Regions from separate parts of the Kosakonia sp. YIM B13571 genome, predicted to be linked through region 3. Evidence: predicted binding sites of a transcription regulator. Region 3 holds the regulator's gene; each other region holds the start of a gene.
What was found. Region 3 encodes Fur, which represses iron uptake genes when iron is present. Its sites were predicted from a motif close to ATAATAATGAGAACNACTATCAA; they were not measured.
Positions count from the first base shown of each region.

Region 1: a site for Fur is predicted at 1,533-1,555, ahead of ACFX4O_RS04680 (TonB-dependent receptor domain-containing protein). Genes of this name have one in related genera too.
Region 2: a site for Fur is predicted at 1,353-1,375, ahead of zupT (zinc transporter ZupT). Genes of this name have one in related genera too.

Region 1 covers NZ_JBHZPL010000001.1:967,477-970,757, reverse strand. Annotated here, with positions in the region: gene ACFX4O_RS04700 (general stress protein) at 1-55, shown strand, start outside; gene ACFX4O_RS04695 (hypothetical protein) at 156-377, shown strand; gene ACFX4O_RS04690 (hypothetical protein) at 840-950, shown strand; gene ACFX4O_RS04685 (SelT/SelW/SelH family protein) at 1,162-1,446, opposite strand; gene ACFX4O_RS04680 (TonB-dependent receptor domain-containing protein) at 1,674-3,281, shown strand, end outside.
Region 2 covers NZ_JBHZPL010000013.1:102,406-105,686, forward strand. Annotated here, with positions in the region: gene ribB (3,4-dihydroxy-2-butanone-4-phosphate synthase) at 1-121, shown strand, start outside; gene ACFX4O_RS21770 (hypothetical protein) at 362-535, shown strand; gene zupT (zinc transporter ZupT) at 563-1,339, opposite strand; gene ygiD (4,5-DOPA dioxygenase extradiol) at 1,536-2,324, shown strand; gene ACFX4O_RS21785 (TRAP transporter substrate-binding protein) at 2,634-3,281, shown strand, end outside.
Region 3 covers NZ_JBHZPL010000001.1:514,284-517,564, forward strand. Annotated here, with positions in the region: gene ybfE (LexA regulated protein) at 1-28, shown strand, start outside; gene fldA (flavodoxin FldA) at 192-722, shown strand; gene fur (ferric iron uptake transcriptional regulator) at 1,014-1,460, shown strand; gene ACFX4O_RS02480 (beta-N-acetylhexosaminidase) at 1,576-3,281, opposite strand, start outside.

The DNA of each region.
Region 1 (3,281 bases), 450 kb from region 3:
ATCAGAAGCCGGTAAGAAAGGCGGGGAAAATAGCCACGGCAGTGGAAAAAAATAACCCCTTTTAATGGTCATTAGTTTCTGAATGCTAGCGAGTCGGAGACGGCTCGTTTATTTTTTATTAACAATGTCTTAAAACTAAAAACGTAGAGGTATTAATGGAATCAAAAGAAAATGACGAGGGTGAGAGGATTAATGAACTATCTGAAAATTTACCTGCCTGTTTATCCACTAATTTAATTGAACATTCCCATCATCCAGCCGAAATAATTGCTATTAATTTTACCGAAACAGTCGATTTACGTCTCCCGCCTTATAAGAAACGTCTTGTCCTTAAAATGGCCAACCGCAAACGACCTCCCAAAGAAAATAATCAATAAATCTATTTCACCTCTCTGACGACGTTGTATCTGGCCAGCGTTTTAAGTTTCCTGCCCAATGATTGCCGCTGAAAGTCGCTGGAAACCAATACGAATTTGTCTTCGCGAAAACGATCAGAACAATACTTTGCCTATTCAAAATGGATAAAAAATAACCTTCAGGCTCGGCAAATCCGCGTTGTGCCTGAAGGCATGCAATTGCATCTTCGTTACTAACAATAAGCGTGCTAATTATTAGCAAATTTCAACAAGAAAATCGCTATAAAACAGCGAGTTATGATGAAATAAACCGATCTTTGCGAATGAATTTTTTTATCGTTAACGCGTTGATGTTATTGATGATTTGTCTAAATTTTACCCATTCCAATGTTTTCAAAAACCAGGTGTCGCAGCGACAACCGCGCTTTATGGGCAATTTTTTTTCGCCTGCCGCTTGGCCTCTATGGCAGCGGAGGAGCTATAGTGAGGGAACTGAAGGCAACAAGAGGAGATTTTGTGTTCAACGTTGAAAAAGATGATCCTCATGACGCGCCGGAATCGGGTGATAAAAAACCCCAGCCGGTGAAGAAATAAATAAAAAGGTCGCTACGGCGGCCTTTTTATTCGTTATTCAATGAATTAACGGCAAATTCCGTAAAAACTCGCGCGCATATTTCGAACGCTACTTTACGCCTGCGGATTCGGCTTTACTTCTTTTCAATACCACTGAAGCGCGCAACGCTCATCGCGCTGCACAAGCAGGCAACGGCCCGGCTTGTCGCAGGCTGGCGCGGGGCGCAGCGATTTACTCCGCTTTCTTTTCCACATGCCCAAGCGGTTTTTCCGGGAAGCAATAGTCGCGCACACGGCGTTTTAACTCTGCCGCATCGGGAAAACCGCCGTCCAGCTTGCGATCCCAAATCACATTGCCATCGATATCGATAACAAAAATCCCGCCGGTGCCCGGTATCAGCGTGACAGAGCCGAGGTCCGAACTAAACGTGTGCAGTAATTCTTGCGCCATCCAACTGGCGCGTAACATCCAGTTGCATTGTGAGCAGTAGTGCAAAGTGATAGCCGGTTTATTCATTTTTCAGAGACTCCAGGCGCGGATGATAAAGGGTAGTGTAAGCATCATGCGGGTGAAAATCTGACGGAATAACAAATTTATTGCAAATGATAACTGTTATCATTATCTTCGGTGTCGATAACATAACAATAACCTGCAACTCTTTTGTGCTGACGGCGATCTTTCGCCGTCTCCTGGAAGTTATACGTGAGCCTGATACTAATAAATTCTAAGGCTTACAAGACAATATGTGTAAATCGCAACTTTCCCCGCTGCGCTTTAACAAGCGCGTGCTGGTCACTTCATTACTCGCAGCGTTGTATCAAACCTCCGCATTTGCGGTAGATAACGGCACCTCATCGACAGCTTCCACGGATGCTCAGCAAGATAACGCTGAGGAGATGCTCGTCACGGCGCCAGCACTGGCATTAAAAGCCGGCAGCACCCATTCCGTCAGCGCGCAAGATCTGCAAAACAAAGGTGCGAAAGACTTTGGCTCGATTATGCGTTATGAACCGCTCATCAGCGCTACTGGCGCAAGCGGCGGTTCCGGCAACGGTAAAAGCGGTTTCGATCGCGGGGGCTACACTGGCTACAATATTCGCGGGCTGGAAAGTAACCGCGTCGGAATCGATGTCGACGGCATCCCGCAGCCGGACGCCACCGGGCGCAGCTACGTAAGCCGCGCAGGCCTTAATACCTTTGGCATTGGCCGCGATTATATCGACCCGTATATGTACGGTAGCGTTGATATCCAGTCCGGCGCGACCAGCACCGAGCAAGCCAACACGTCCATTGGCGGTAACGTCTCCTTCCGCCCGAAATCGGCAGACGATTATCTGCGCCCAGGCAAAGAGACCTACTTTGGTTACCAGAGCGATTATGACTCTGCGGATCGCAGCTGGCACAACGGCGTGACGGGAGCCGCAGGCGACGAAACCCTGCGTGGCATCGTGGTCTACAGCCGTCGCGACGGCCAGCAAACCCGCAACAACAGCGGTACGGTTGATGCCTACCCGGCGAACTGGCATTCGGATGCGATGATGGCCTCCGGTATCTGGCAGCCGAACGATGTACACAAGTTCACCGGCACGCTGGATTACTACCACAAAACCAACCACACCCACTACGATGCGTGGAACAACGCCGGTAGCGCCATTCTTGGCGACGCTCTGCAAACCAGCCAGACACGTCGCTGGGGCGTGAGCCTGAAAGATGACTGGACGCCCATGAACAACTGGCTGGACAGCATGTCCAGCAAAATCTATTACCAGCACACCGAAGCGCATGACCGCACCTACATGCCGGACAGCGTCACGGCGACCATGGAAACGGTCTACTCCAACTACGACACAGATACCTGGGGCATTCAGAATGCGCTGGCGAAGACCGTTGGACGTCACGATCTGAGCGCCGGTTTTAACGCCAGCACCAGTAAAACCGAGCGTCCGTTTAACCAGTCGCCGGTGCCGAGTGCTTTTAGCGAGATCATGCAACCGGAAGCCGACAGCCGCAGCTATACGTTAGGCGCATTCCTACAGGATCAGATCAATTTCGATGCCGATGGTCACCACTTCGCCATTATTCCCGGCTTGCGCGTGGTTCATCAGTCGACAAAACCGGATAACCTCGCCAGCCTGACCGCCAACAGCAGCGTGCTGAATGAATCCGACGTGTCGTCCCTGTACGGTAAAAATTCCGACACCCAACTGCTGCCGTCGCTGACTTTCCAGTACGACATCACGCCGCGTCTGATGACGTACCTGCAATACAAACGCGGGGCGCAGTTCCCCAACGCCAGCCAGCTGTATGGCTCCTGGAACCTGGGTTCCAGCTATGCGGGGCGCGGGCAATAT
Region 2 (3,281 bases), on a different contig from region 3:
CGATGGCTCGATGGCGCGTGCACCGGAGTGCATCGCATTTGCGAAACAGCACAATATGGCAGTAGTGACCATTGAAGACCTGGTGGCCTATCGCCAGGAACATGAGCGCAAAGCCAGCTAATCTTTAGCCTTATCCATAAAAATCCGCAGCTATCGCCTGCGGATTTTTTTTGCCTGTTCTGCATCAAAGTTTGGCGCGCTTCTCATCGTCACGCATTGAAAATCTATTGTTCTACTTATAAAGTGGTAAGCGCTGTGGCGAGTATTAAAAGGGATTTGAGATTTTTCTAACTCGTTCAATTTAAGTGGCTTTGTAATTAATTTGTGAAGCAACTTTTGCCGAATATATGACGGAGGCAATGTGTTCATTTCCTGGTATTGGATTGTGGCTGTTGTTTTGATTGTCCTTGGCTATATCCACGTGCTTAAACGTAATTGCAAAGCCTGCCGCCATGATCGGGAAGCAATATATAAAGGCTATTTACGTGTGGTTGATGAGTTGAAAAAACGTCGGCGCGTTGGGCAGGGTGATTGATACGCCGCTGCCCACGATTACCCTAACTTAACCGCCAAACCCCATCGCCTGTAACGCCACCAGGCTTAATCCCATCACCGACATGCCGCACAGCACGCCGTAGCTGGGGTTGTTATTGGGATCGATCTCTTTTGCCAGCGGCATCAGCTCATCGACCGACAGCGCCACCATAATCCCCGCGACCGCAGCCATTATCGCCGCCATAACGACTGGCGAGACCAGGCTTCCCAGAATCAGCCACGCCAGCACGCCACCAAGGATTTCTGCCATACCTGAAATGCCTGCCCAGAACACCGCACTGCGTTTTGACCCGGTTGCCGCATACACTGGCCCGGCGACCGCCAGCCCTTCAGGAATATTGTGTAACGCGACCGCAAAGGCGATGCCAAAGCCGAGCTCCAAATCGTTGCTGGCGGTAACGTAAGTGGCGATCCCTTCAGGGAAGTTATGCAGGCTAATACCAAGCGTCAGCAAAATGGCGGTACGGCGAATGCCGCGCGGAAAAGTTTGCTGTGTGCCCTGCATTAAATCTTGCGGATGCGCGTGTGGTAGCATGCGATCCAGCGCGAAATAGCCCAGCAGCCCGACCACAAACATGCCGTAACCCAGCATGGGCGACATATTCTTCGTTGCCAGCGCGGCAGGCAGCATCTCCATCAGAGAGATCAGCAGCATGATCCCGGCGGCAAAACCGAGCGAAAACGCCAGTACGCGGTTTGAGGGCTTCTGGCCGATAACACCAAGAAGCGCGCCAATAAACGTCGCCGCGCCTGCCAGGATGGTCAGAATCAAAGGTACTGACATAAGTTGCTCCTTTATGATAATCATTCTCATTAATCTAAGTTTTTGTAGCAGGAAAAGCGAGACGGCTTAGCTACTTTTACGCATTCCTTACATTCAAAATTACTGATGATCTTCATCATGGTTATCTGAGTTCTTCGCCTACCGAAAAAGCGTAATCTACGTTTATCAAATAGACACACTCAGTAAGGATATCACCATGTCAGCACCTCGCATGCCTGCACTGTTTTTGGGCCACGGTAGCCCAATGAATGTGCTGGAAGATAACGTTTATACCCGCGCCTGGGGCGCTCTGGGCGAGACGCTGCCACGCCCGAAAGCGATTGTGGTGGTATCCGCGCACTGGTTTACCCGCGGAACCGGCGTGACCGCAATGGAAGCGCCGAAAACTATCCATGATTTCGGCGGCTTCCCGCAAGCGTTATACGATACGCATTATCCGGCTCCTGGCTCGCCGGAGCTGGCGCAACGCCTGGTGGAATTGCTCGCGCCTGTGCCGGTAACGCTGGATAAAGAAGCCTGGGGGTTTGACCACGGTTCATGGGGCGTGTTGATCAAAATGTACCCGAACGCGGATATTCCGATGGTGCAGCTCAGTATCGACAGCACCAAACCGGCGGCATGGCACTTTGAAATGGGCCGCAAGCTGGCGGCGCTTCGCGATGAAGGCATCATATTGGTAGCCAGCGGTAACGTGGTACATAACCTGCGTACCGCAAAATGGCATGGCGAGAATACGCCGTATCCGTGGGCAACATCGTTCAATGATTATGTGAAAGAGAACCTGACCTGGCAGGGGCCGACTGAGCAGCATCCATTGGTCAATTATCTTGACCATGAAGGCGGTTCGCTCTCTAACCCAACGCCGGAGCACTTCCTGCCTCTGCTGTACGTGCTTGGCGGATGGGATGGCAAGGAACCGGTGTCGATACCGATTGATGGTATCGAGATGGGATCGCTAAGTATGCTCGCGGTACAGGTTGGCTAAATGAATGGCGCATCAAGCGCCATTTCTTTGCCTGAAAATGGAAAATTTCGAGGAGGATCGCAAAAAATCGTATCTGAAATACGGTTTTTTTGAAAATAAAAAGAGCTCCGCTGCAAAAATGAAACGCTGTGCTGAATTTAGCTTCTTTTTGTGAACATCATCGTCGCAATAACCCACCCGAGTGACTACGCTTCAGAGTGTCTACTTTTTAGACATACCCATAAAAATAATCCGGTGTTATGCCACGAACATTCTGTTCGCGGTCGGTCTTTTGTGCCTAAAAATTAAACCCTCTGGAGACTCGGAAATATGAACTCAGCGAAAACCTTACTGAAAGTCTGTATTAGCTCCGCTCTACTGTTTATCTCCCACGCCTCTGTCGCCCAAACCTTTCGCGCCGCGGATGTTCATCCCGCCGACTACCCGAATGTGGTGGCGGTAAAACATATGGGGGAAAAGCTCAGCAAGGCGACAGACGGTCGGCTGGATATTAAGACCTTTCCAGGCGGCGTATTAGGTGATGAGAAGCAAGTTATTGAGCAGGCGCAAATTGGCGCGATTGATATTATTCGTGTCTCCATGACTCCCGTGGCGGCGATATTACCGGAGATAAACGTCTTTACGTTGCCCTATATTTTCCGCGATGAAGATCATATGCACAAAGTGCTTGATGGCATGATCGGCCAGGAAATTGGCAACCGTTTGTCGGAAAGCAGCAAATCGCGCCTGATCTTCCTGGGCTGGATGGACGCCGGTACACGTAACTTGATCACCAAAGCGCCTGTCACCAAGCCGGAAGATCTTAAGGGTATGAAGATCCGCGTGCAGGGTAGCCCAATTGCGCTCGATACCCTGAAAGCCATGGGGGCAAATTCGGTGGCGATGGGGGTCAGCGAAGTGTTCAGCGGAATGCAAACCGGCGTGATTGATGGCACGGAAAATAACCCGCCAACTTTC
Region 3 (3,281 bases):
GGCACAGTTGAAGGCATTGCGCGGCTAGCGAATCCTCCGAAACCTCGTCGAAATAACACTTTCATGTGTCATACAGTGCAGTCCGACGCGATAGCAGTTTCCGCGCGCTTCCCTGTTCTGCTATGATTGCCCTTATCTGTGGGCGTAGCGCCACCACCATACTCATTAAGTTTCAAGAGGTTATTTTACTCATGGCAATTACAGGCATTTTCTTTGGCAGCGACACCGGTAACACCGAAAACATCGCGAAAATGATTCAGAGTCAGCTAGGTAAAGACGTTGCCGACGTCCATGACATTGCCAAGAGCAGCAAAGAAGATATCGAAGGGTATGACATTCTGTTGCTCGGCATTCCTACCTGGTACTATGGTGAAGCGCAGTGCGACTGGGATGACTTTTTCCCGACGCTGGAAGAGATCGACTTTAACGGTAAATTAGTGGCACTGTTCGGCTGTGGCGACCAGGAGGATTACGCGGAGTATTTCTGCGATGCGCTGGGTACCATTCGCGATATCATCGAACCGCGCGGCGCAACCATCGTCGGTCACTGGCCAACTGCGGGCTACCATTTTGAAGCCTCTAAAGGTCTCGCGGACGACGATCATTTTGTTGGCCTTGCGATTGACGAAGACCGTCAACCAGAGCTGACATCAGAGCGCGTACAGAAATGGGTAAAACAGGTGCGCGAAGAGCTGCATCTGGACGATATCATTAACGCCTGATTTTTTATGGCGTAATCTGTGGGTTACGCCGTATTAATAGATAAAAGCAATGGAAATAATTGCTACAAATTTTTAACTTTTTTCTCCATCGCTGTACAATAAGCCCTGCTAAACTGGGTGCCGTCGTAAAGGACTTTGCTGGCGACACCACGTTTTATAAGCTTACTTTACTTGAGGGCTTGCAGTTTTCATCCAGCCATGGCAGTTCTATAATGAGACGCATTACCCCAGGTGCATTCCTTATAACTTCCGCTAAGGAAGTGAATCGTATAGCAACAGGACAGATTCCGCATGACTGACAACAATACCGCATTAAAGAAGGCCGGCCTGAAAGTCACGCTTCCTCGGTTAAAAATCCTTGAAGTGCTTCAGGAACCGGATAACCATCATGTCAGTGCGGAAGATTTATACAAACGACTGATCGACATGGGCGAAGAGATCGGGCTGGCAACAGTTTACCGTGTACTGAACCAGTTTGACGACGCCGGGATTGTGACCCGTCATAACTTCGAAGGCGGCAAGTCCGTTTTTGAACTGACTCAGCAGCATCACCACGATCACCTAATCTGCCTCGATTGCGGCAAAGTGATTGAATTCAGTGATGACTCCATTGAAGCGCGTCAGCGTGAAATCGCCGCGAAACACGGCATTCGTCTGACTAACCACAGTCTTTACCTTTACGGTCACTGCGCCGAAGGCGACTGCCGCGAAGATGAACACGCGCACGACGCGAAATAACTGCTTTGAAACCCAAAAAGCCAGCCTGACGGTTGGCTTTTTTTTGCCTGCAATACCGGCACTGAAAGAAAAAACCCGGCAAGCTCGCGCCCCCGGGTTTAATCACTGCCTCAAATTACGCTTTTACGCTGTCGACACGACTAAAGCGTTTGCCGTCCGGGCTGGCAGTGCGCACCTGCACTTCCCCACTTACTTGCGGACGCGCTTTATCATCATAGCGCTGCCAGTGTTTGCCGCCGTCGGTTGAGAACTCAACCACCATGCCAGGGAAGCTGGTATTGGCTTCCAGTTTTCCACCCACCACACGCGCTCCTGGAACCGGTAAGCGGTAATGAACACCAGCCTTATCCAGTTTCGCCAGTTCGCGATGACCTAACAGGTTCGCAAAGCGTTGCCAGTCTCGCTCCAGCGCTTTCACATCCACCAGATGTGTCTCGCCGCCTTTATACTCACGTCCGGCTTTGTAATCCTGCTCCCAGCCCGCGCGGTGCCATGCGCGTTCAGCCACCGAAACCATTCGCGGATAGATCATGTACTCCATCTGATTATCGGTGCGCACCACTTCGCTCCACAACTGCGCGGAAAGGCCATACGCGCCCGGCCACAATTTGTCAGATTTCGCGCTAAACGGATTGCCATCACGATCAAGTGAGGTTTCCGCGTTCTGCGGCATGTTGTCCGGGGCAAAGCTGAAAATCTTACGTTCATCGCTAAAACGCGTGCCCCAGTAGTAGCCGCTTTCCGCCGGGTTTACTTCATTCGGGAAATCGAGATACACATAATCGGGGTTAGAGACCACAACGCGGAAGCCTTTGTTCGCCCAGTCATTCACCGAGTCAAAACCACCCCAGTAGAGCGTATCCCAGAAGTTAACATTGACATGATCGGTGGCAAACACTGATGCATCTTTGGCATCTTTCAAACCATCCTGCCACGCCTGCATTGTGCCGATACCGTGCGCTTTCACCAGCTTGCTGACTTCCACGCCGAAATAACTGGAGAGATGTTCAACATCGGCAACTTTGCCCTCTTTGATCATCGCCTGGCAGGCTTGCGATTTTGCCCACGGCTTATCCTGATTGCTCTGATCGATAATGCCTTTGCCCGCCTCCGGTTTTTTCTGATCCGTATAACCAGCGCCAAGATAGATGTTTTTCGCTTCGTCACCGCCAAAATGCCAGGTATTCAGCGGCAACCCGGCTTCTTTATGCATCTGTTGGATTTCGCCAATCACTTTGTCCACAAAGTTACGCGACGAATCAAGGCACGGATTGAGATAGCCGGTACGGTTATAGAACTGCACACCAGTGGTGTTCGAGGTATCAGTGGGATCCAGCAGGCGATATTGCTGCGCCTCTTTCTCTTTGCCCGCTTTCATCAGGCGCTCGTAACGCGCTTCCATTGAGATCACGGCGGCACGCGCATGAGCTGGCATATCGATTTCCGGGATCACTTCAATCTGTCGCGCTTTGGCATATTTGAGGATTTCGATGTAATCCGCACGGCTAAAGTGACCGCTGCCGTTGTTGTTGCTGTCCGGCCCGGAGCCCAGTTGTGGCAACAGGCACGTTTTCTCACTCAAATCATGACAACGCTTACTGCCGATATCGGTCAGTTCTGGCAGGCCGGGGATCTCAATGCGCCAGCCTTCATCATCCGTAAGATGGAAATGGAATTTGTTGAGTTTGTACGCCGACATCTGATCCAACAGGCGCAGCACCGCCGCTTTACTGTGGAAGTTGCGACCGACATCCAGCTGAATGCCGCGATAATCAAAACGCGGCGCATCTTTCGCCTCAAGCGCGGCAATCTTCATCTCGC